Regions from separate parts of the Williamsia sp. M5A3_1d genome, predicted to be linked through region 3. Evidence: predicted binding sites of a transcription regulator. Region 3 holds the regulator's gene; each other region holds the start of a gene.
The links. The regulator LexA, encoded in region 3, represses DNA repair genes until DNA is damaged. The targets are predictions, from matches to a motif close to CGAACANNTGTTCG.
Positions count from the first base shown of each region.

Region 1: cofD (2-phospho-L-lactate transferase) is a predicted target of LexA. The motif match lies at 3,854-3,867, and genes of this name have one in related genera.
Region 2: ACLBW1_RS08955 (DUF222 domain-containing protein) is a predicted target of LexA. The motif match lies at 1,890-1,903, and genes of this name have one in related genera.
Region 4: ACLBW1_RS10675 (DUF222 domain-containing protein) is a predicted target of LexA. The motif match lies at 3,275-3,288, and genes of this name have one in related genera.

Region 1 is NZ_JBKEZX010000003.1:612,704-618,364, forward strand. It holds gene glgC (glucose-1-phosphate adenylyltransferase) at 1-680, shown strand, start outside; gene ACLBW1_RS15110 (NUDIX hydrolase) at 667-1,248, opposite strand; gene ACLBW1_RS15115 (coenzyme F420-0:L-glutamate ligase) at 1,245-2,624, opposite strand; gene cofD (2-phospho-L-lactate transferase) at 2,614-3,618, opposite strand; gene ACLBW1_RS15125 (WhiB family transcriptional regulator) at 4,111-4,392, shown strand; gene ACLBW1_RS15130 (metallopeptidase family protein) at 4,451-4,966, opposite strand; gene ACLBW1_RS15135 (DUF3499 domain-containing protein) at 5,064-5,519, shown strand; gene ACLBW1_RS15140 (phosphatase PAP2 family protein) at 5,486-5,661, opposite strand, start outside.
Region 2 is NZ_JBKEZX010000002.1:307,374-313,034, forward strand. It holds gene ACLBW1_RS08940 (purine-cytosine permease family protein) at 1-464, opposite strand, end outside; gene ACLBW1_RS08945 ((2Fe-2S) ferredoxin domain-containing protein) at 694-1,080, shown strand; gene ACLBW1_RS08950 (enoyl-CoA hydratase) at 1,085-1,816, opposite strand; gene ACLBW1_RS08955 (DUF222 domain-containing protein) at 1,962-3,464, shown strand; gene ACLBW1_RS08960 (flavin-containing monooxygenase) at 3,475-4,620, shown strand; gene ACLBW1_RS08965 (helix-turn-helix transcriptional regulator) at 4,686-4,964, shown strand; gene ACLBW1_RS08970 (hypothetical protein) at 4,961-5,661, shown strand, end outside.
Region 3 is NZ_JBKEZX010000004.1:273,896-279,556, reverse strand. It holds gene hrpA (ATP-dependent RNA helicase HrpA) at 1-630, shown strand, start outside; gene nrdR (transcriptional regulator NrdR) at 568-1,068, opposite strand; gene ACLBW1_RS18215 (LysM peptidoglycan-binding domain-containing protein) at 1,192-1,674, opposite strand; gene lexA (transcriptional repressor LexA) at 1,877-2,557, shown strand; gene ACLBW1_RS18205 (SDR family NAD(P)-dependent oxidoreductase) at 2,643-3,506, shown strand; gene ACLBW1_RS18200 (phosphoenolpyruvate--protein phosphotransferase) at 3,542-5,239, opposite strand; gene ACLBW1_RS18195 (DeoR/GlpR family DNA-binding transcription regulator) at 5,479-5,661, shown strand, end outside.
Region 4 is NZ_JBKEZX010000002.1:660,033-665,693, forward strand. It holds gene ACLBW1_RS10665 (MFS transporter) at 1-950, shown strand, start outside; gene deoC (deoxyribose-phosphate aldolase) at 947-1,636, shown strand; gene ACLBW1_RS10675 (DUF222 domain-containing protein) at 1,670-3,235, opposite strand; gene ACLBW1_RS10680 (alpha/beta fold hydrolase) at 3,504-4,598, opposite strand; gene ACLBW1_RS10685 (MerR family transcriptional regulator) at 4,663-5,418, opposite strand; gene ACLBW1_RS10690 (AurF N-oxygenase family protein) at 5,465-5,661, opposite strand, start outside.

The DNA.
Region 1 (5,661 bases), on a different contig from region 3:
AGCCCAAGGACCCGCCGGGGACCCCCGACGACCCCGAGGCCACCTTCGCCTCCATGGGCAACTACGTCTTCACCACCTCGGCACTGGTCGAGGCGATCCGCGCCGACTCCGAGGACAGTGACTCCGACCACGACATGGGCGGCGACATCATCCCCGGGTTCGTCAACCGCGGCGAGGCGTTCGTCTACGACTTCAAGGACAACGAGGTCCCCGGCGCCACCGAGCGCGACAAGGGCTATTGGCGCGACGTGGGAACCCTCGACGCGTTCTACGACGCCCACATGGACCTGGTGTCGGTGCACCCGGTGTTCAACCTCTACAACCGTCGCTGGCCGATCCGGGGTGCGGCCGAGAACCTCGCGCCCGCCAAGTTCGTGCACGGCGGTCTCGCGCAGGAGTCCGTCGTCGGCGCCGGATCGATCATCTCCGCTGCGACCGTGCGCAATTCGGTGCTGAGCTCCAACGTCATCATCGAGGACGGCGCCACGGTCGAGGGCAGTGTGCTCATGCCCGGTGTCCGCATCGGTCGTGGCGCGGTGGTGCGCAAGGCGATCCTGGACAAGAACGTGGTGGTCGGACCCGGCGAGATCCTCGGTGTCGAACTCGAGCGTGACCGCGAGAAGTACACCATCAGCACCGGCGGCGTCGTGGCCGTCGGCAAGGGCGTCAGACTGGGCTGACGCCCATGGCCCGCCGCGCCGCGGCGACCAGCGCGGCCATCTCGTCGTGGTGGGTGCCCTCGGGCAGGGCATCGACCGGCCACCATCGCAGGTCGACCGATTCGTCGCTGCGCACGATCTCGGACGGACCGCCGTCGGGCCCGGGAGGTGCCACCCCGAGGAATCGCACGTCGAGGTGACGGGTGGGCACTCCCAACGAGCACGTGATCGGGTGCGTGTGCAACGCGATCGGCTGAGCCGACAACGTCAGTCCGGCGATCCCGGATTCCTCGGTCGCCTCGCGCATCGCGGCGTCGGCGATGCCGTCGTCCTCCGGCTCGCAGTGTCCACCGACCTGGATCCACGCCCCGACCCGGGGATGCAGCGTGAGCAGTGCTTGTGTGCCGGTGTGATCGAGGATCATCGTCGAGGCGGTGAGATGGCCGGGCGCGCAGGCACGTAGGCAGGCGTCGGCACGTGCGGCGAGGAACGCGAGCACGGTGTGGCGCATGGAGTCCTGATGGGGGTCGGTGGTCGGCCACGCGGTCAGCATCTCCACAGCCGAGGTGTGCAGGCTCGACGCGGTCATCGGACCGTTACGGCGGTGGTCGGGTCGGCCGGTGGCCGAGGACCGGTTTCGGTGTCGCGCGGATGGCCGATCGCGATGGCGCCCAGGGGCTCCCAGTCGGCGGGCACCTCCAGGACGTCGGTGACGATGTCGGCGGCGAAGATCGTCGAGCCCACCCAGCAGCTGCCCACCCCGCGCACCGACAGTGCGACGAGAAGGCCCTGCACCGCGGCCCCGACGGCCACGGTGAACATGGTGTGTTCGGCACGGGTGCGCGCGGCGTCGGGGTAGTCGTGTGCACCGTCGAGGGCGAGCATGGGGATCACCAGCTCGGGGGCGTCGTAGAGCAGCTGTCCGCGGGCGACGCGGCGCGCGATGGACTCCTCGCTGCGCCCGTCGGCCGCGAGGTCACGGCGCCAGCGGTCGGCCATTGCGTCGAGCAGACGTGTGCGACGTTCTCCGTCGCGGACCCACACCAGTCGCACGGGGTGGGTGTGGTGTGGCGCGGGTGCGGTCAGCGCCTCGGCGAACGCCGCGTTCATGATCTCGGGTTCGACGGGATCGGCGGTGAAGGCACGAACCGATCTACGGGTCAGCAGCGCCTGCCGACGACCGAGGTCGATCGCCTCGGCGGTCCCCAGCCAGAACAGGTCCTCGTCACCCGGGCGGACGAGATCGCGTGCGCCGGAACCGTCGTCGTGTGGTCGGAGGCCGCGGACGATGGCGACCGGCATCTCGTTCAGCTTGCCCTTCACCAGATCGGCCGCAGCGGCGATCTCGTCGGCCACGGCGATGTCGGTGACGATCAACGGGTTGCCGTGCGGGTCGACGGTGCCGTCGTAGGGGTGGGTCACCGCGATGCCGGCCGAGCCGATCGCGGCGTCGATCTGGCCGTTGCGCCAGGCGCGGCCCATGGTGTCGGTGACGATCACCGCGACGCGCACGCCGGGGTCGGCGGCCAGTCGGTCGCGCAGCCGGCGGGCGCTGGCGTCGGGATCGACCGGCAGCAGCGCCAACTGGTCGGTGTCGATGTTCGACCCGTCGACCCCGGCTGCCGCCTGCACGATGCCCAATGCGTTCTCGGTGATGAGCGTTCGGTTCTTGCGCGCGAGGATCCGCACCGACTCGGCCTCGATCAGACGGCGGCGCAACGTGTCCCGCTCGTCGGGGTCGGTGGGTGCGGTGACCATCCGGCCCTCGATCTTCGAGAACACCTTGCTGGTCACCACCACGACGTCGTCGTCGCGCAGATCCGGTGCTGCGGCCGCGATCGCGGCGGCGAGGTCGTCGCCCTCGGCGAAGCGGGGGAGACCGCGGACCCCGATGATCTCGAGCGTGCCGGTCGCGGCGTGGTCGGCGGCGCGGACCGCGACGGGGTTCTGCGGATCAGCCGTCATGTGCGACACCGACGAGATCGCAGGCGTCACGCACCATCTGGGCCGTCGTCGCCGGATCGCTCATCACCAGCGGCACCTCGCGCGTGGCGATGCCGGGGATGTCGGCGCCGTCGCCGGGAGCGACCAGCCAGCCGTCGAGGATGCCCGTGCCCGAGCGTGCGCCGTAGTGGGCGCCGATGGCCTCCGACGTGGTCTCGACCCCGATCACCGACAGACATTCGTCGGCCATGCCGCGCAGGGGGGCACCCCCGATCACCGGCGAGATGCCCACCACCGGAGCCGAGGTCGCGCGCAACGCTGCGCGGATGCCCGGGACGCTGATGACGGCGCCGATGCTGACGACGGGGTTGCTGGGTGCGAGCAACACGATGTCGGCGTCGGCGATGGCGTCGAGGACACCGGCGGCGGGGGTCGCCTTCTCCGAACCGACCTGGGCGAAGCCATGGGTGGGGATCTGCGCCCGGTACCGGACCCACCACTCCTGGAAATGAATGGCCACCTTCGCGTCGTCGGGGTCGCCGCTGCGGTTGACGACCACGTGGGTCTCGTGGCGGTCGTCGGTCACCGGGAGCAGTCGCACACCGGGCTGCCACCGCTTGCACAGGGCCTCGGTGATGTCGGCGAGGGTGTAGCCGGCGTCGAGCATCTGTGTGCGGATGAGGTGGGTGGCCAGATCGCGGTCACCGAGACCGAACCAGTCCGGGTCGGCGCCGTAGGCGGCCAACTCCTCCTTGGCGTTCCAGGTCTCGTCGGTGCGGCCCCACCCGCGCTCGAGGTCGATCCCGCCGCCGAGGGTGTACATGCAGGTGTCGAGATCGGGACAGATGCGCACACCGTGCATCCACGCGTCGTCGCCGACGTTGACGATGGCGGTGACCCCGGAGTCCGAGGTGGTCTCGGTTCCGGCGGGAAAGGGGGTGCGGCCGAACAGATGGCGCGCACCCTGCAGGAATCGGGCGCCACCGACGCCACCGACGAGAACCGTTGCCTTCACGACCGCTCACTCTAGTGGGCGCCGTGGCGACCGGCCTGTGGCCACCGACGCCGGACTCCCGACATCCGACACGCCGTGAGTGCGACACACCGGTGGTGTCGCGCCGGGGAATACCGGACCGGCAGTGGTATTAGCAATTTCGCCGTTTCGCTTGACCGCGGTACCGGCGTGCGTGTCTAATCACACCAGTGTCATTAGCGTTTTGTGATCGAGAATCGTTGAGCGACTTCGTGTTCGATCACACGTTCGAACGAGTCTCACGACTCGCCCGGATGCCGTGACACCGGATGTGTCCATGCACCACGATTCTCGCACCGGCTGCGCCCCTGCGGCGACGGTCATCACCCACCTCGGTCGCCCTGCGGCCGCAACGAATCAACGAGGAGCCCGGCGATGACTTTCGAGCACCGGATGGGTGACGGATTCCCGTCGAACCACGCCTACCCGTCGGCCACGAGCGCCGCGCAGTCAGCGCACGCGTTCGCGCCCGCCATGCCGTCCACCCCGCACCTGAGCCTCGTCCCCGACGACTTCGACGCCCTCTTCGACGACATCGAGGACCAGTGGCAGGACCGCGCCCTGTGCGCGCAGACCGACCCCGAGGCGTTCTTCCCCGAGAAGGGCGGCTCCACTCGCGAGGCCAAGCGCATCTGCTCCGGCTGCGAGGTGAAGGCCGAGTGCCTCGAGTACGCCTTGCACAAGGACGAGCGGTTCGGCATCTGGGGCGGCCTGTCCGAGCGGGAGCGTCGGCGCCTCAAGCGCGGCATCGTCTGACCCCGTCGCGCCACGCGCGCACGTCGCGCGCCTGATCCCTCGTGGAAACCGTTCGGGGTCAGTGTGGTTCGGGGTCGATGGTGTCCTCGTCGAGCCCCAGGTGGGTGGCGACCTGATGCACCAGGACCTCATGGACGAGGTCGAGCAGATCGGCTCCCTTGTCCGCACGACTCTCCAACGGGCGACGGAAGATCACTATCCGTGCCCGCGACGGGCGTCCGTTCGCGTCGATGCCCGCCGGCAGCAGTCGGGCCAGTGGGATCGCGCCGTCGGCGGTCACCTCGTCGGGCCACTGCACCGTCTCGGGATCGCGGGGGAGGACCCGTGGGATCTCGTCGACCGCCAGATCCAGATCGCCGAGCTGCTCGTGCCAGCGCGCGTCGATCTCGGCGAACGCCTCCAGCACCACCAGATCGAACGACTCCGAGCGGGTGTTCGCCGCGGGGACCTGCGGCGGCAGCAGACTCGATCGCAGTCCACGTCCGCGACGGTCACGGCGCCGGCGCCGCGTGGGTCCCGGACCCGATGCGGTGCCGCGGTGCCGGGAGACGACCGGTGGAACCCTGCGTGCCATGGCGAGAGTGTAAGCACGCCGTGATCGTGACCGGTCGACACGGCGTGCGGCGGTGTGTCTGCTGCCCCGGCGGGGCCGCTCGGGATAATCTCGCGTGGTGAGGCTCCCCCGTCAGTGCAGCAGGCCCGGCTGTGCCCTACCCGCGGTCGCGACGTTGACCTTCGTCTACGCCGAGTCCGTCGCCGTCGTCGGGCCGCTCGCCTCGACCGACGAGCCGCACTCGTGGGATCTCTGTGACGACCACGCCAGCCGGATCACCGTGCCGCGCGGCTGGGAGATGATGCGCAGCACCGGAGGGTGGGCGACCCCCGCCGGCGACGAGGACGATCTCACCGCGTTGGCAGAGGCGGTCCGTGAGGCCGGTGGCCTGCGGGCGGCCGGCTCGGCGTCGGAGTCGATCCGCTCGTGGTCGCCGTTCGTCGGGTCGTCGACCACCGGCGCAGGGGCGCAGGGCTCGACGCGCACCGGAACGGCCGCACCCGGATCCGCGCGCTCGCGGCCGCGTCCCGGTCGCCGCGGTCACCTCCGGGTGCTCCCCGATCCGATCGACTGACGGCGTCGGGCCCACCCGCGCTCGACGGCGCCGCACCCCACCATCACCAGCGCGGCCAGCGACCACCCCAGGATCAGGTCGAACACGTAGTGCTCGGCGGAGTACACCAGCGTGAAGGCCATCGCCGCGGCGTAACCCACCC
Region 2 (5,661 bases), on a different contig from region 3:
AGATAGCCCAGCCACAGCGGGATCCCGAGACCGAGCTTGAGCCCCTGCGCCATGATGGAGCCCTCGAGGGCGAAGAAGATGAAGGTGAACGACGCGAAGATGACGTTCGTCAGCACCGAGCCGTAGTAGCCGAAACCGCTACCGCGCGTGATGAGGTCGAGGTCGATGTTGTACCTCGCCGCGTAGTAGGCCAGCGGATATCCGGTCAACACGACGACGACCGCGAAGAACAGGATGCCCCACAACGCATTACCGGTGCCGTTGGCGATACCGATGTTCGCGCCGATCGCGAAGTCGGCGAGGTAGGCGATGCCACCGAGCGCGGAGATCGAGACGACGCCCGGTCCCCACTTGCGATAACTACGCGGCGCGAAGCGGAGGGTGTAGTCCTCCAACGTCTCTCGGGTCGCTGCGGCCTGTGGCCCGGTGAGAGCCGGGTTCGGCTCCACTACTTCCTGTGTCATGCGTTCTCCTCGATCGGCAATCGCAGATGATGTCCACCCCCTGGCGGGCAATATCGCGACGCTAGAGGCGAGGTGTATCCCGCGCAGTTCGAGCATGTTTCGGGTAGGAAAACTCGAATCCCTTAGCCTTGCGCACAAAAGCCGGGTGGCGTAGAGCGGCCTGGAACACATGACCTAGGCTCATGAGTGTCATCGGGCCACGCGGGTCCGCCGTCGAACATCGGAGCTCATGCTGTCCGGTAAGAAGTCCGCCACCACCCTGCCGACGGCCACGGTGTGTCGTGGTTGCTGCTGTGGCACCGCGCGTAAACATCCCGACATCGACCACGACGAGCACCTCGACGCCCTGCGGTCGGCGGCGAGCGACGCTGCGCGGGTTCGCACCAGCGACTGCCTCGACGACTGCAAGCGCTCGAATGTGATCGTGGTGTCGCCGTCACGGGCGGGAAGGGTGAAGGGCGGCCGACCGGTCTGGCTGCAGAAGGTGTTGAGCGCGTCGGCGATGGCCGAGGTCGGCGACTGGATGCGCGCGGGCGGACCCGGGATCGTGCCGCCGCCGGCGGCGGTGAAACAGCTTGTCTACCGACCCGGTTCGTCGGTCAAGCGCCTGAAGTAGCTGCTCAGCGTCCGGTGAACCGCGGGCTGCGCTTCTCGGCCCTCGCGGCCCGGCCCTCGGCGAGATCCTCGCTCTCCCAGGCACGCATCATCGCGGCCGCCCGATCGGCGGGCACGTCGTCACGGGCGCCGTCACCGGCGAACACCAGCTTGTAGTGGGCGAGGGTGAGCGGCGCCAGCTCGGCGATGCTCGCCGCCCACTCCTGCGCCATCGCCAGGTCGCCGATGCGATTGGCGAAGCCCACCGACAGCGCATGCTCGGCGGTGAGCGGGTCGCAACCGATGAGCATGCCTCGCGCCGTGCCCGATCCCACCAGTGAGATGAGTCGGCGGATCGTCCACTCGTCGACCGCGACACCGATCTTGGCCGCCGGGATCCCGCAGAGCGCGTCGGGCGCCATCACCCTCAGGTCGGCGACCATCGCCAACTGCAGCCCGGCACCCAGTGCGCTGCCGTTGAGGGCGGCGATCACCGGCACCGGCGTCGCCTCGATGCGCTGCAACGCCGAGACGAGCTTGGCGAGGAACGCGGGGTCGTAGACCGGCCCCGACAGATCGGCGCCCGCGCAGAACACCCGACCCTCGCCGGTGAGGACGATCGCCCGCGCACCGGCGGCGACGGCGTCGTCGACCGCGGCGACGAGGCCGTCCACCATGGCGTGATCGAGCGCGTTGCGCTTGTCCGCGCGCTGCAGCTCGATGGTCGTGACGGACCCGTCCGTGGTGCTCCCGATCATGGACGTCAGCGTATCGCGCGGCCTGCCCTCGGCGGCCGCGACAACCCTCGACAGCTTCGGTCTGCGGGCCAATCGAACACACTTGCGAATGTCGTACACCTGAACTAGACTCGACCTAGTCGATGCATCCGGGGGGAGGCTGTTCGTGGGGAACACATTGATCGTCAAATACGCTGCGCTGGAATGCCTTGCGGCCGAGATCGCCGCCGAGTCTGCCGATGCCTGTACGGACGCCGAGGTCGCAGAACTCGCGATCACCCACGAACGAATCACGCGCATCATGGGGTCCACCGGCCTCCGTCGGATCGCCGACGTGTCCGACCGCGAGGCCTACCGAGAGGTGGAGTGTCGCAACCTCATCGAGTTCGTCGGAGAACGCCTCCGAGTCGCAGCACCCAAGAAACGACTTCGCGAGGTCGCGGAATTGTCGTCGATGCTGTCGATGACCGGCGAACCTCTCTCCCCGCGCTGCCCCGAGACCGCGGCGGCCATGGCCGACGGCGCACTGTCGCACGAACACGTCATCGCCGTGCTCGATGTTCTCGACAAAGTCCCTGCGGCAACACCTTCGGACGAGCGCGACCGCGCGGAGGCGCAGCTCGCCGACATCGCCCGCGACTTCGGACCGCGCGAGATCGCCCGCGCCGGCGCTCGGATCCTCGCCCATCTCGACCCCGACGGCGACCTGCCGTCGGACCGCGATCGCGCCCGGAACCGCGGGGTGGGCGTGGGAACCCAGGACTCCCTGCTCATGTCGAAGCTCACCGGCCACCTGGATCCGACGACGCGCGCACTGTTCGATGTCGTCCTCGCAGCCTGGGCCGCGCCCGGCATGAACAACCCCGACGACGAGCACTCACCCCACGGCGGTCGAGACGGCGACGGCATCGATCCTGCACTCCTCCGCAAGGCGGCTGATCGAGACCACCGATCGCAGTCCCAACGCAACCACGACGCCCTGAAGGCACTGCTGCAGGCGGCTGTCGACGGGGGACTCCTCGGCGGATCCCACCGAGGGCTGCCGCCACACATCATCGTGTCCATCACCGACGAGCAACTGCGAGAACGAGCCGGGATCGCCCACACCGCCACCGGCGCCGACCTCCCGATGACCGACGTCATCGCGCTGGCCGCGACAGCGCAGATGCATCTGTCGGTGTTCGACGACATCACCGGCGAGCCGCTGTTCCACGGTCGCGCCAAGCGATTGGCGACGCAGGCCCAGCGATTCGCACTGTTCTCCCAGTACGGCGGCTGCGGCAAGGCCGGATGCCCCACCCCCTTCGCGCATGTCGAGATCCATCACGCCGAAAGCGACTGGGCTGATGGTGGTTTCACCGACATCACCGACCTCGCACCCGCGTGCGGCCCCCACAACCGGGCCGTCGGCCACGGCCCGGGCCAGTTCCAGACCGTGAAAATCGACTACGGACCCGATCGGGGTCGTTACGGCTGGTCACCCAACGGCAGCACCGGCCCACCACGCGCCAACCACCTGCACCGACCAGCACAGATCCTGGCCGACCACACAGCCGAGGACGCACCGGCGGAACCCATTGCGACGGCGGCCGCACGGAGACTGCACTTTCTGGCCACCGAGACCATCCGGTTGCCCGACGCATATCGGCACGCCGTGAACGCTGAGTAGTGTTCTCATCGTGCCCTCCGACGAGCAGCTCGACTGCGTGGTGATCGGCGGCGGCCAGGCCGGCCTCTCGGTGGGCTACTTCCTCCAACGGCGCGGCCTCGGCGGTCGTTTCGTCATCCTCGACCACGCACCGTCGTCGGGCGGGGCCTGGCAGTTCCGGTGGCCGACACTCACCCTCGCCGGTGCAAACCACGTCCACGATCTCCCCGGCTATGGCCTCACCGAGGCGCTCGGCGTCGAATGCGACGAGTGGCCCGCATCGACCGCGGTCGCCGACTATTTCGGACGCTATGAACGACGCTTCGACCTCCCCGTCCGCCGACCGGTCCACGTGAGCGCCGTGCACCTGGTGCCCGGACGCGACCCGGACGACCCGCGGTTCACGGTGACCTGCAAAGCGGGCCCCGGGACACCGACGACCACACTCGAGACCGCCACCCTCGTCAACGCGACCGGGACCTGGGATCGCCCCTTCGTACCGCACATCCCCGGCGCCGAGCGATTCGCCGGCCGCACGCTGCACACCCACGACTACTCCGGGCCGCACGACTTCGACGGACTGCGCGTCCTCGTGGTCGGCGCGGGGATCTCTGCGATCCAGCTGCTCATCGAGATCGCCCGTACGGCAACCGATGCGGAGACGTTCTGGTGCTCGCGCACCGAGCCGGTGTTCACCGACGGGCCCTTCACGCCCGAACAGGGCCGCGAGGCCGTCGCCCGCGTGGAACGCCGAGTACGCGCAGGGCTACCGCCGACGTCGGTGGTGTCGGTGACCGGACTCCGGCGCACGCCCGCGATCGCCGCTGCGCAGGCCGACGGGATCCTCGCGTGGCGACCGATGTTCACCGACATCACCGAGACGGGCGTCGCGTTCGCCGACGGCACGCAACTCGACGTCGACGTCATCTTCTACAACACTGGGTTCCGCAGCGCACTGGACCACCTCGCGCCACTACGGCTGCGCAGCGCAGGCGGCGGGATCACCATGACCGGCCGCCTCGCGACCGTGGTCGCCGACGAGCCCCGCGTCCAACTCCTCGGCTACGGTCCGTCGGCGTCGACCATCGGCGCCAACCGTGCGGGTCGCGAGGCGGCGCGGGTGGTCGCCGATGTCGTCGGATCGACGACATCACCGGGTCTCACCAGCACCGACTGAATCACTAAACAGCAATTTGTTGTCACCTGTTGACAGGGTGTTGTGTTTTCCTAATACTTCTTTGGGTGAGCCCAGTCCGCAGGGGAGCCCAGCTCCCGATCTACAACCGCATCGGCGTCCTGCGCGCCGAACGCCGGATGACGCGCGCCGAACTCGCCGAGAAGGTCGAGATCAACGTCCAGTCGGTCGGCGCGCTCGAGCGGGGTGACAACTACCCCAGCCTCGATCTCGCCTTCCGCATCTGTGCCGTGTTCGGTCTCCCCGTCGAAGCCGTGTTCAGCCGCACCGAATTCGGCGCCATGTCCGCAGAGTTGTACGCCAACAGGAACGGAGCGTCGTCATGACCGACCCGCACTCGACGATCCCCGAACACGCCAAGCCCGCACTGTGGCGTCGCTACGAAGATTGGCGCCTCGCGCGATACGAGAGGTCGTGTGCAAAGAACGCCCACCGCTGGCCGACGCTGCGTAATCGTCGCTCGTTCCGACGGTTGGTCATCGCGCTCGCCGGCGCGGAGACCATCCTGCTGGCCTCAGCCGTGGTCGCGATCTTCTCGTACTGGTTCTTCGCGCCGTTCGTCATCTCGATCGTCGCGCTGATGCTGATCCTCGGCGTCCTGCGGACCGTCACCGGGTCGATCATCGACGCACCCGTGGGTGCACTCGACGAGATCCAGCTGGCGCAACGCAACTCGGCCCGGTCCATCGGTTACTTCGCCGTGTTCTCCCTGTCGTTCATCCCCTACTTCGTCCTCATCTTCATGGGGTCGGCGATGGATCTCATCAAGGGACAGAACGTGTACGGCATCGGGGTGCTGCTCATCGCGCTGATGGTGATCGGGGTCAGTACCCCGACGATGCTCACCGCCTGGTGGATGGCCGACCCCGACCCCGAGGACTTCGGCGAACCCGTCGAGACCACCGCCTCCGCCGCAGATCAGCAGACCGGCCCCACCGATCCGCCGCCGACCTCGACATCCGTTGCGCCCACACCGACCCCGACCACACCGACCCCGACCACCCGCCACGACCCACCGACGCC
Region 3 (5,661 bases):
TCGCAGAGCCCCTATCGCTCGACCGAGGATCTGCTGCGCGACTGCACACGCGCGGCCATCGTCGATCTCACTGGGTCGACCACGCAGGTGCGCGACCCCGCGGCCTTCGCGGCGTTGCGGGCCACCGTCGCCCGCGACGCCCCGGCGGTCGCCCGCGCCGCGCTGGCGACGGCGGCCGACGTGTTGACGCGCGTCGCACCGATCCGCGCCGAGTTCGATCGACTCGGTTCGTCGACGGCCGTCGCCGATGTCACCCGCCAGCTCGACGACCTCGTGTTCGACGGTTTCATCAGCGCCACCGACGCCGACCACCGCACGCGTGTCGCGGTGTATCTCGACGCGATCCTGGTGCGATTGGCCCGGCTTCCTGCCGCAGCCGCGACCGATGCGCGGGCGATGGAGTCGGTCGACCGCGTCCTCGACCGGTGGGCCGAGGTGGTCGAACGGGCGACGCCGGCGCGGCGCGTCACGCTCGGGGAGCAGATCCACTGGATGGTGGAGGAATTGCGCATCGGACTGTTCGCCGAGCGGATCAGACCCGCCTACCCGGTGTCGGAGCAGCGGATCCTACGTGCGATCGACGGTCTCGCCCGAGGCGCCGACGGAGGCGGTGGCGGCGCGCGACGGTGACGACCTCAGGTCGTCGATCTCACGCTGGAAGTCGTCGACCGATTCGAACGACCGGTACACCGAGGCGAAGCGCAGGTAGGCGACCTCGTCGAGTTCGCGCAACGGACCGAGGATGGCCAGACCCACCTCGTTGCTGGGGATCTCGGCCGATCCGGAGGCGCGGACGGCGTCCTCGACCTGCTGGGCCAGCAGGCGCAACCGGTCCTCGTCGACGGCGCGGCCCTGGCAGGCGCGGCGGACTCCGAGCATCACCTTCTCGCGGCTGAACGGCTCGGTGACCCCGTTGCGTTTCACGACGGCGAGCACCGCGCTCTCGACGGTGGTGAACCGGCGGCCGCAGTTCGAGCACGAACGGCGACGACGGATGGCCTGCCCCTCGTCGGCGACACGCGAGTCGACCACCCGGGTGTCCTCGTGTTTGCAGAAGGGGCAGTGCATCGCCGTGTCCTCGAACCTGATCCGCGGGCGACGCGTGTCGAGGGTGGACCTCGAGGCGTCACAGGGCCCGATGTGGACCCACGGTCGCGAGGATACCGACCCCGATCGGCCGTCACACACCGGTCAGTCCCGGTAGAGCGGGGCGAGCAGCGGCTGGCCGGCGGTCAACGCCGATCCGCTCATGTGGTTGAGCTCCTTGATGTCGGCGACGACCGCGGACGTCGCCCGGTCCGGCGCGACGCGCGCCGCGATCTCTCCCAACGACTCGCCGCCACGGACATGGACCACGGAGGTACCCGCGACGGGAGCCGCCGACGACTCGGCGGCAGCCGATCCGCCGAGCACCACAGCCCAGACGGCGACCGCGAGCGCGATGCCGGCCACGATGGCCGCTCCCCATCCGATGGGTGCGGGCCGCCGGGACACCGGTGCGTGGCGACGGCCGTCGGCACAGACCACACCGGCCGGGCGGGCCGCGGCGGGCCGACCCGCGGGGCGGTGACGTACGGGCACGGGGCGCTGCGCCGGACGCGGCGCGCGCTCGACCGTGGCGTCGGCGGGCCGGTGTGCCGTGGTGCTGCTGTGACGCGTGAGAGTCTGATTCATGACGTGCTCCTCATCGACCAGACGTTCGAATGAACGTGTGTTCGATTTGTATCACGCGCCTCCGACAATGTCCCGACACGGTCGAACAAATGTTTGAAAGTTGTTATCTGCTGCACTACTGTCCCAGGTGACAGCAGGTCCGCGCGTTGTCCGAACCGTTCGAACAGATCGGTCGGGAGCGGGCCGCGACAGGAGGGACACCGTGTCCGACACCACCGTCACCACCACCGACTTCGCCGATGGACCGATCAGCGAGGCCGATCTGACGCCTCGGCAGGCGAAGGTCCTCGAGGTCATCCGTGCGTCGGTCCGCGAGCGCGGATATCCCCCGAGCATCCGTGAGATCGGAGACGCGGTCGGCCTCAACTCCACGTCGTCGGTCGCCCACCAGCTCCGCACCCTCGAACGCAAGGGCTTCCTCAAGCGCGATGCGAACCGACCCCGGGCGGTCAACGTGCAGGACGCCGATCCCGGTGACGGCGGCGGCTCGGATGCCCTGTCGTTGCCGACCCCCACCTTCGTCCCGGTGCTCGGTCGCATCGCCGCCGGTGGGCCCATCCTCGCCGAGGAGGCGGTCGAGGAGGTGTTCCCGCTGCCCCGTGAACTCGTGGGTGACGGCGCATTGTTCCTCCTGCGCGTGGTCGGCGAGTCGATGATCGACGCCGCCATCTGCGACGGCGACTGGGTGGTGGTCCGCCAGCAGAACGTGGCCGACAACGGCGACATCGTGGCGGCCATGATCGACGGCGAGGCCACGGTGAAGACGTTCAAGCGCACCGACGGCCACGTCTGGCTGATGCCGCACAACCCGCAGTTCGATCCGATCCCGGGTGACGAGGCGGCGATCCTCGGCAAGGTCGTCACCGTCATGCGACGCCTCTGACCGACCCTCGTCACCCCGCGTACCGCATCTGACTACGCCGCGTGTCACACTGACCACCCGATCGGGGTGGACGACAGGAGACGTGATGGGTGCACAGCGATTGGTCCTCGACGGCGCGGTGGTCGTCGTGACCGGCGCCGCAGGTGGCATCGGGCGTGAGGTCGTCCGTGAGGTGCATCGTCGGGGTGCCCGTGTGGTCGCGCTCGACCTGGTCCAGGCCGCGGTGGACGACGCGGTGCTGGGGCTCGATCCCGATCGTGTCCTCGCGCTTCGAGCCGATGTCACGGTCCCGGCTGATCTCTCGGACGCCGTCGAGCGTGCCGTGGCACGGTGGGGTCGGATCGACGTCGTGTTCGCCAATGCCGGTATCTCCAGCGGAGATTCGGCCGACACCGTCGCCAGCGTGGCGGACGGCGTGTTCGAGCGCGTGATCGGCGTGAACCTCATGGGTGTGTGGAACACGGTTCGGGTGGCGCTGCCCCACGTCATCGATGCCCGGGGCCACGTCCTCATCACGTCGTCGACGTACGCGTACCTGAACGGGATGGTCAATGCGCCCTATGCGGCGTCGAAGGCGGCCGTCGAGCAGATCGGCCGCGCATTGCGCAGCGAGCTCGCGGCCCACGGCGCGACGGCAGGGGTGCTCTATCCCGGGTGGGTCGCGACCCCCATCGCCGATGTCGCCTTCGGCAAGGACGAACTCGCCACCGCTTTGATCAAGCGGGCGTTCCCACGTCCCCTGCTGACTCCCATCAAGCCCCGTCGCGTCGGACTGGCGGTCGCCGACGGCATCGAGTCGCGGTCCCCGCGGATACAGGTGCCGCGTCGATGGATCCCGGTCGCCGCTCTACGCGGGATCGTCAACCCGCTCTCCGATGCTGCGTTGCAGCGGGATTCGACGATGATCGGCCTCGTGCGCGAGGTGGAGGACCGCGCCCGCCGTCGGTGAGGACGGCCGATCGGCCCCGTCCTCGTGTCGCCGGGTCAGTCGTGTAGGGCCGCCGCTGCGGCGACGCGTGCGTCCGCGGGATCCGCGGTCGCCAGCGCTGCCCGCGCCGCGGCCCGGCACTGTTCGGTGCGCACCTGACCCAGCGCCGCACCCACACCCGCGGCGGCCGCCGGTGCGCTCGACAACGATGTGACGCCCATACCCACCAGCACGCAGGCGAGCAGTGGGTCGGCGGCGGCCTCGCCGCACACCCCGACCGGTTTACCGGCCGCCGACCCCGCCGAGGCCACCATGTGGATGAGCGCGAGCACGGCCGGCTGCCACGGGTCGGTGAGGTAGGCGAGTTCGGCCGACATGCGATCGGCCGCCATCGTGTACTGCGTGAGGTCGTTGGTGCCGATCGACACGAAGTCGACCTCGGCGAGGATCGACGGCGCGAGCAGTGCAGCCGAGGGGATCTCGATCATCACGCCGGCGACGAGACCCCGGGCACGCACCTTCGCGGCGAAGTCGCGGGCCTCGGTCGCCGTCGCCACCATCGGGGCCATCACCCACGGTGCCGCACCGGTCGCCTCGGCGGCGGCCGCGACGGCGTCGAGTTGCCGGTCGAGCAGACCCGGGTTGCCGAACGCGACCCGTAGACCGCGTACGCCGAGGGCCGGGTTGGCCTCGGTTCCGTTGTCGGCGAACAGCAGTGGTTTGTCGGAGCCCGCGTCGAGGGTGCGGATCACGATCTTGGCGTCGGACTCCCCCGCGGCGGGCACGAACGCCTCGATGACCTCGCGGTAGAGCGCGGTCTGCTCGGCGGCGTCGGGCTCCGTCGCCCGGTCGAGGAAGGCCAGTTCGGTGCGGAAGAGTCCGATGCCCTGCACCGGGAAGTCGGTGGCCGAGCGGGCGGAGGAACCGTCCTGGACGTTGGCGAGGATCGACACGTCGAGCCCGTCGGCGGTGCGTCCCGGTCCGCTCCATCGCGACACCAGTTCTGCCGCGTCCCGGGAGCGTGCGACGGCGCTGCGAGCGGTGTCGGCGTCGGGGCCGACGGTGACGGTGCCGGCCTCGCCGTCGAGCATCACCGGGGTGCCGGCGGCCACCGAGGTGAGCGCACCGACCGCGACGACGCACGGGATCCCCAACTGACGGGCGATGATCGCGGTGTGGCTGGTGGGGCCGCCCAGGCGCGTGGCCAGGCCCCGCACGAGAGCGGGGTCGAGCCCGGAGGTGTCGGCCGGGGCGAGATCGTCGGCGAAGAGGATGACCTCGTGGTCGGGCTGGGCCAGGCCGGGTTCGGGCTCGCCCGCGAGTTCTGCGAGCACACGGTCGCGGACGTCGAGGAGATCGGTCACGCGCTCGGCCATGAGGCCGCCGAGCTTGGTGAACATGGCGACGAACTGCTCGGTCGCGTCGACCGCGGCGTTGGGCGCGGGCGATCCGGCCCGGATGAGCTTCTCCGCAGAGAAGATCCAGCCGCGGTCCTGCGCGAGCGCGGCGGTGGCCGAGAGGACCTCCGAGGCCACCCCGGTCCCGGCGGAGGCACGTGCGCGCAGACGATCGGCGACGGCCGCCGCGGCGGCGACGAATCGCGCGCACTCCGCCTCGACGTCGGCCGGTGGGGTACCCGGCCCCGGCAGGGCGGGACGCTCGCCCGGCCACATCACCGGCGCGAAGGCCACCCCGGACACCACCGGCGTCCCGGTGAGGACCGTCGGGGCGGCGGGATCGGTGGGCGTGGTCACGTCCACCGGGGAGAGGTCGTTCGCTGTCGCGTGGGGAGCCATGGGGTGCCTATCGATCGTTGCTTCTCGGCCGATCATCCGCCGCGGCGTCCGAACCCGGACCCTCGACGAGGTGATTGTCATTGCGGTGCTGCTGTGTGACTCAAATTACAAGAAAAGCTTGACTTGTCAACACATCCAGGCGTAAACAAAACAATATCAACATTCAAAGCCACACATTCCAACCGAAACGGGGACGCGTGTACGCCGAAGAGCGACAGCAGGCCATCGCCGACCAGGTACTCGCGCACGGTCGCGCGTCGGTGACCGCGCTGGCCGAGGAATTCGATGTCACCAGCGAGACCGTGCGCCGTGATCTCGCGTCGCTCGAGCGGGCCGGGTTCCTGCGTCGCGTGCACGGCGGCGCCGTCCCGGTCGACTCC
Region 4 (5,661 bases), on a different contig from region 3:
GCGGGCGCACCGGGTTCTTCGGATCCATCCCTCAGGTCGGACTCGCCCTCGGCCTCGGTCTGGGCACCGCGGTGTTCGCCACGCTGCAGACCGTCTTCGACTCGGCTGCCTTCCTCGCCTACGGCTGGCGGATCGCGTTCGGCCTCAGCGTGATCCTCGTGATCGTCGGATTCGTGGTGCGGCTCGTGGTCGAGGAGACACCGTCCTTCCGAGCGGCCGAACGGTCCGACGACACGGTGCGCGCCCCCATCGCCGCGCTGTTCGCCGATCGGGGTCTGCGGCGCCAGACGGTGTTCGGCCTGCTGTCGCGCTGGGCCGAGGGCGCCGCATTCAACACCTGGGGCGTCTTCGCCATCACCTACGCCACCACCACACTCGCCATGGACAACGTGTCGGTGCTGTGGGCGGTGACCATCGCGACGGCCGTCATGGCGGTCGTGATCCCGTTCTCCGGCCACATGGCCGACCGCATCGCACCGAGATGGATCTTCCTCAGCGGGATCGCCGCCTACGGCCTCGCCGTGTACCCGGTGTTCGCGCTGTTCCACACCGGCGACATCGTGTGGTTCACCGTGGGGCTCGTCATCGTCTTCGGGCTCGTGCACGGCTGGTTCTACGGTGCCCAGGGCACGCTGTACGCGATGCTCTACCCCACGCCCGTGCGCTACACCGGCATCTCGTTCATCTACAACTTCGCCGGTGTCTACGCCTCCGGTCTGACCCCGCTGATCCTCACCGCACTGATCCACAGTGGCGGCGGCAGTCCGTGGCGGGCCGCGGGATATCTCGTCGCGACCTCGGTCATCTCGGTGGTGGCCACGCTCTTCCTGCGTCCTGCCCGTCCCGATCAAGCTCTGACGTGGGCCGACGACATCGACGACGACGCCGTACCCGCTTCGGTGGGCAGCGGTGAACCGGTGTCGGCAGGTGTGCCACGCTCGTCGACATGACTTCTGCCTCGACCGGTTCCCTCACCCGACGACGCGTCGCCGCGATGGTCGACCACACGCTGCTCAAGCCCGAGGCGTCGCGCGACGACGCGCTCGCGTGCGTCGCGGAGGCCGCCGAACTCGGTGTGCTCGCGGTGTGTCTGTCACCGTCGATGCTGCCCATCGACACCGGGTCGCAGCGGACCTGCGTGGTGGCGGGATTCCCCTCGGGCAAACATCATTCACTCGTCAAGGCCGCCGAGGCGCGACTCGCCATCGACACCGGCGCCGACGAGATCGACATGGTGATCGATGTCGGCGCCGCGGTCGCCGGACTCTACGACGAGGTGTTCGCCGACGTCCTCACCGTGCGCGAGGCCATCGGGCCCGACGCCGTGCTGAAGGTGATCATCGAGTCGGCGGCCCTGCTGGAGTTCGCCGGACCCGAGGCGGTGACCGAGGTGTCGCGTCGCGCGGCGCAGGGCGGCGCCTCGCTGGTGAAGACGTCCACCGGCTTCCACCCCAGCGGAGGGGCGAGCGTGCAGGCCGTCGAGTTGATGCGGGCCGCGGTACCGGCTTCGGTCGGCATCAAGGCCTCGGGCGGCATCCGGACCGCCGAGTTCGCCGCCGAACTCATCGGTGCCGGCGCCACCCGCCTCGGCCTGTCGGGATCACGCGCGGTGCTCGACGGTTTCGCCGACGACTGATCCGCTGGTTCTCTTCCGGCTTTCTCCGGACAGTCAGCGGCGGTAGTGGGCGATCATCTCGGGGTCGATGACGTACACCGAAGGTGATTCTCGACGGATGATGTCGATGAGTGCGAGTTCGACAGCAGAGCCGCGCGGGCGTGTGGTGACGGCAGGCTCGATCCACGGATCAGTTGCCGTGCTGCTGGTTTCGGGCACGCGCGTACTCGCCGGCATGTCAGAACCCTGGCGGAGGAGTTCATCGATACGGTGGAGGTGGTTGGCTCGTAATTGTTCGGGTGGGTCGGTGTTTCGTCGCCAGCCGTATCGGCCGCGATCCGGCCCGTCGACGATTTTCTCGGTGACCCAGTGGTGGGGTTTGTCGCCGACGGCCCTGTTGTGTGGTCCGCACGCGGGGGCCATGTCCGTCGAGTCGGTCAGTCCGCCGTCGGCCCAGTCGGTTTCGGCGTGATGCATTTCGGTGTGGGCGAACGGGACGGGACAGTTGTCTTTGCTACAGCCCTTGTACTTGGCGAACGCCATGAAGCGTTGCGCCCGCGATGCCAGTCGCTTGGCCCGTCCGTAGAACAGGGGCTCGCCGGTGGTCTCGCTGAACACCGTGAGATGCGGTTGCGCGTCCGCGGCCAGTTTCACCACATCCGACATCGGCAGGTCAGCACCGGTCGCGGTGCGTGCGATACCCGCATGCTCCCGCAATTGCTCGTCGGTGATCGAGACGATGATGTGTGGCGGCAACCCGCGATGGGATTCCCCGAGGAGGCCACCGTCGGTCGCCGCGCGCAGCAGAGCGGTCAGGGCATCGTGATTACGTTGGGACTGACTACGGCAGTCGCAGTCGGCCGCCTCCCGCAACACCGCTGGGTCGACCTGGGCGCTGTCCCCGCTCGGGGACTGATCGTCGTCGGGATTATTCATCCCAGGTGCAGCCCACGCGGCGAGTACGACATCGAACAGGGCACGGGTCGCAGGATCGAGGGTGGCCGAGAGTTTCGACATCAACTGCGAATCTTGCGCGCCCAGGGACAGTTTGCGTTGCCGGTTACGATCGCGATCGTCGGTCAGTTCGCCGTCGGGATCGAGGTGCGCCAGGATGCGGCTCCCGGCGGCGCTGATCTCTTTTGGTGTCAACGTGACCGCGAACTCGGCCAACTGTTTCTCCGCTTTCGCGCGCTCGACCACATCGACAGCGGACGGGATCTTGGCCATCACATCGAGCACCGCGTGCACATGATCGGGACCGATGGTGCCGGCGGTTGCCTCGGCCGCGGTGGTCGGGCATGCGGGAGGGAGTTTTTCGCCGGTCATCGCGAGCATCGGCTCGAGTGCCTGGACCGCGGCCATCCGCTTCTTGGGGTGCGTGATCCGCAGGTTCGATCGCAGGAATTCGGTCATGTTCACACACCCGACCGCCTGGTGAGCATTCCGATCGGACACCTCGAGAATCCGCCTGTTGCCGAGGGATTCGATACGCCGAGCGATGGTTTCGTGACGTTGCGCGAGATCTGCGACCTCGATCTCGGAACAGGCGTCGGTGGTTTGCGTCGCGATCGTGTCGAGAAGATGTTCCAGCGCAGCGTAATTCGATTCGATATCAGTCACAGCTGCGCCTCCCCTCGCGTCGTGCTGTACAGCTATCCTAGCACGGATGTTCGAGAGTTGGGCCGATCAAATTTCGTGAATGGTGTTTATTGTCAGTTCATTTGGGTTCTCGGTTGCGTTCTACTGCCGCCAAGTGTGCGGAAAGGCTTCGTCGAGTGTGCATTGGTTCGTCGTCGGCTCACGTCATGCGGCGAGCACACTCGACTTGCTTTTCCACACACTCAGCACAACCACTCGACTCGCTTCTTCGCACACTCAGCCGAACCACTCAGCACAACGCGCGGTCTCGGGTGTCGGAGAGGAGAGCGGTGAGCAGATCGTTGTAGCGGTCGTGTTCCTCGATGTTGCTCATGTGTCCGGTGTGCTCGAGTACGAGGTACTCCTGCAGGTGGCCCGCAGCCTTGAGCGTCGAGGCGATCGCGTCGGAGTGCATGCGCGGGGTGAGCCGATCGTCGGTGCCCACCACGACCGCGGTCGGCACCGTCAGGTTGATGACGCCCTGCCACACGTCGAGATCGAGCAGCGCCGACCCCCAGCGCGCCCGGGCACGAGCGGGGCACTCGCTGATCATGTGGTCGCAGAACTCGACGTGCGAGAGCCTGGCCTGGGTGTTCAGCGCGATGTACTGCGCGACCTTGGGTGACGCGGTGGTGTGCGGCAGCGGAGCCGGCGTGGTGGCGACCAACCGACCGACGGCGTGCTCGAACGGGCGGGTGAACCGCGGGAGCCCCTCGGGGACCACCGCGAGGTTCTGCACCACCTCGACCGCCGCGGTCGAGGTGAGCACCACCACCCGGGCGAATCGGTCGACACTCGCCGGGTGGTGTTTCGCCCACGCCAGCACCGACATCCCGCCCATGCTGTGGCCCGCGATCAACGCTCGACGCCCGTCGGGGACCACCGCCCGCAGCACCGCCTCGAGATCAGATCCGAGCAGCGCGGTGGTCGGTTTGGTGCGCCCCAGCGGGGTCTTGCCGTGGCCGCGCTGGTCGTAGACCACCACGCGGTGATCGGCGGCGAAGGCGTTGATCTGGGCGTACCAGTGTCGCGTGTTGCAGGTCCAGCCGTGGGCCATCACCAGCAGGTCACCGTCGGGCGGTCCGTAGGCGAGCACGTTGATCGGATTGCCGTCGGAGGCGCGGACGTCGATGCGCTCGGGCGCCACGGTCGGTTCGGCGAGCAGCGCGTCGGGGCCGTCGTCGATCGGCGCCGGTCCGGTCAGGGCCGTGCGGACCAGAGCACCCAGGATGGTCCCGACCGCGAGCCCGGCCCCGCCGAACGCGACACCGCCGGCGATCGCGGTCCCGGTCAGCACTCGATGCGAGCCGGCGATCTCGCGTACCGGCCGATGCGTCCTGGTCATGGGTGGGTGCCTCTCCGATACGTGCCCGGGCCGGGATCGGTCGGGCGGGGTTGACGGGTGCGACCTACCCGGTCAGGGGGTCGGAGTCGGGGATGCGGTCGCTGTCGAAGATCTCCGATGCCTCGCCGAGCGCCTCGGAGATCTTGACGTCGAGTGACCGCCGCAGCGCCGATTCCACGATCTCGTGGGCCATCGGTCGCACCGCACCGATGAGGTGGGCGACCTTGGCGACCTCGGTCTCCTCCATGTCGAGCAGCCGCCCGTCGTCGCCGAAGTACTTGTCGGTGATGATCGCGACAAAGTTGTCGGCGATGTCGTCGATGTCGTCCTGGACGCGTTCCCATTTGCGCAGGAGCGATTCGAGGTCGATACCCGCCTTCACCAGCACCTCGGCACCCTCGAGCAGTTCGGGGCTCTTGATCGCGTACTGCGCCCCCTCCTTGGCGAGAAGGCCCAGTTTCTGACTCATCGCGATGGTGCGTTCGTCGGCGCCCAGGGTGCGTCGCAGTTCGGTGAGGGTGATCGTCGCCGCCCGTTTGAGCGTGCGCCAGCGGCCGGACCTCGGGGTCCCGTGGAGGACGTGCTCCACCTTCATCCCGTAGTGCGCCGCCTGCAGCAGTTCGCTGATCGTCGCGAAGGTGTAGCCGCGTTCGAGCAGTCGGGAGATGAGGTTGAGACGCACCAGGTGTTCCTGTGAGTACCACCCTGTGCGCCCCTTGATCTTCGGCGACGGCAACAACCCGCGATCCTGGTAGACCCGGATGTTGCGCACGCTCACACCCGAGACCTCGGCGAGCTCGTTGATCCGGTATTCAGCCACGCGGCGAGTCTATCCGCGCGGTGTACGAGACCTCGGTCGGTCAGTGCTAGATGATCGCGCCGCGGCGCAGCAGGAACTTTCCGGGCCCGCCGATGAGCCCGCACTCGTCGAGGAACGACACGGTCTTGGCGCATCCGTTGCGCTTGCGGTCGTTGTAGTACGTGTTGTTCCGGGCCGCCTTCACCGCGGCCTTCTTGTCGAGGCCGGCCGCGGTGTACACCTTCGGGTTCACGAGGCAGAACA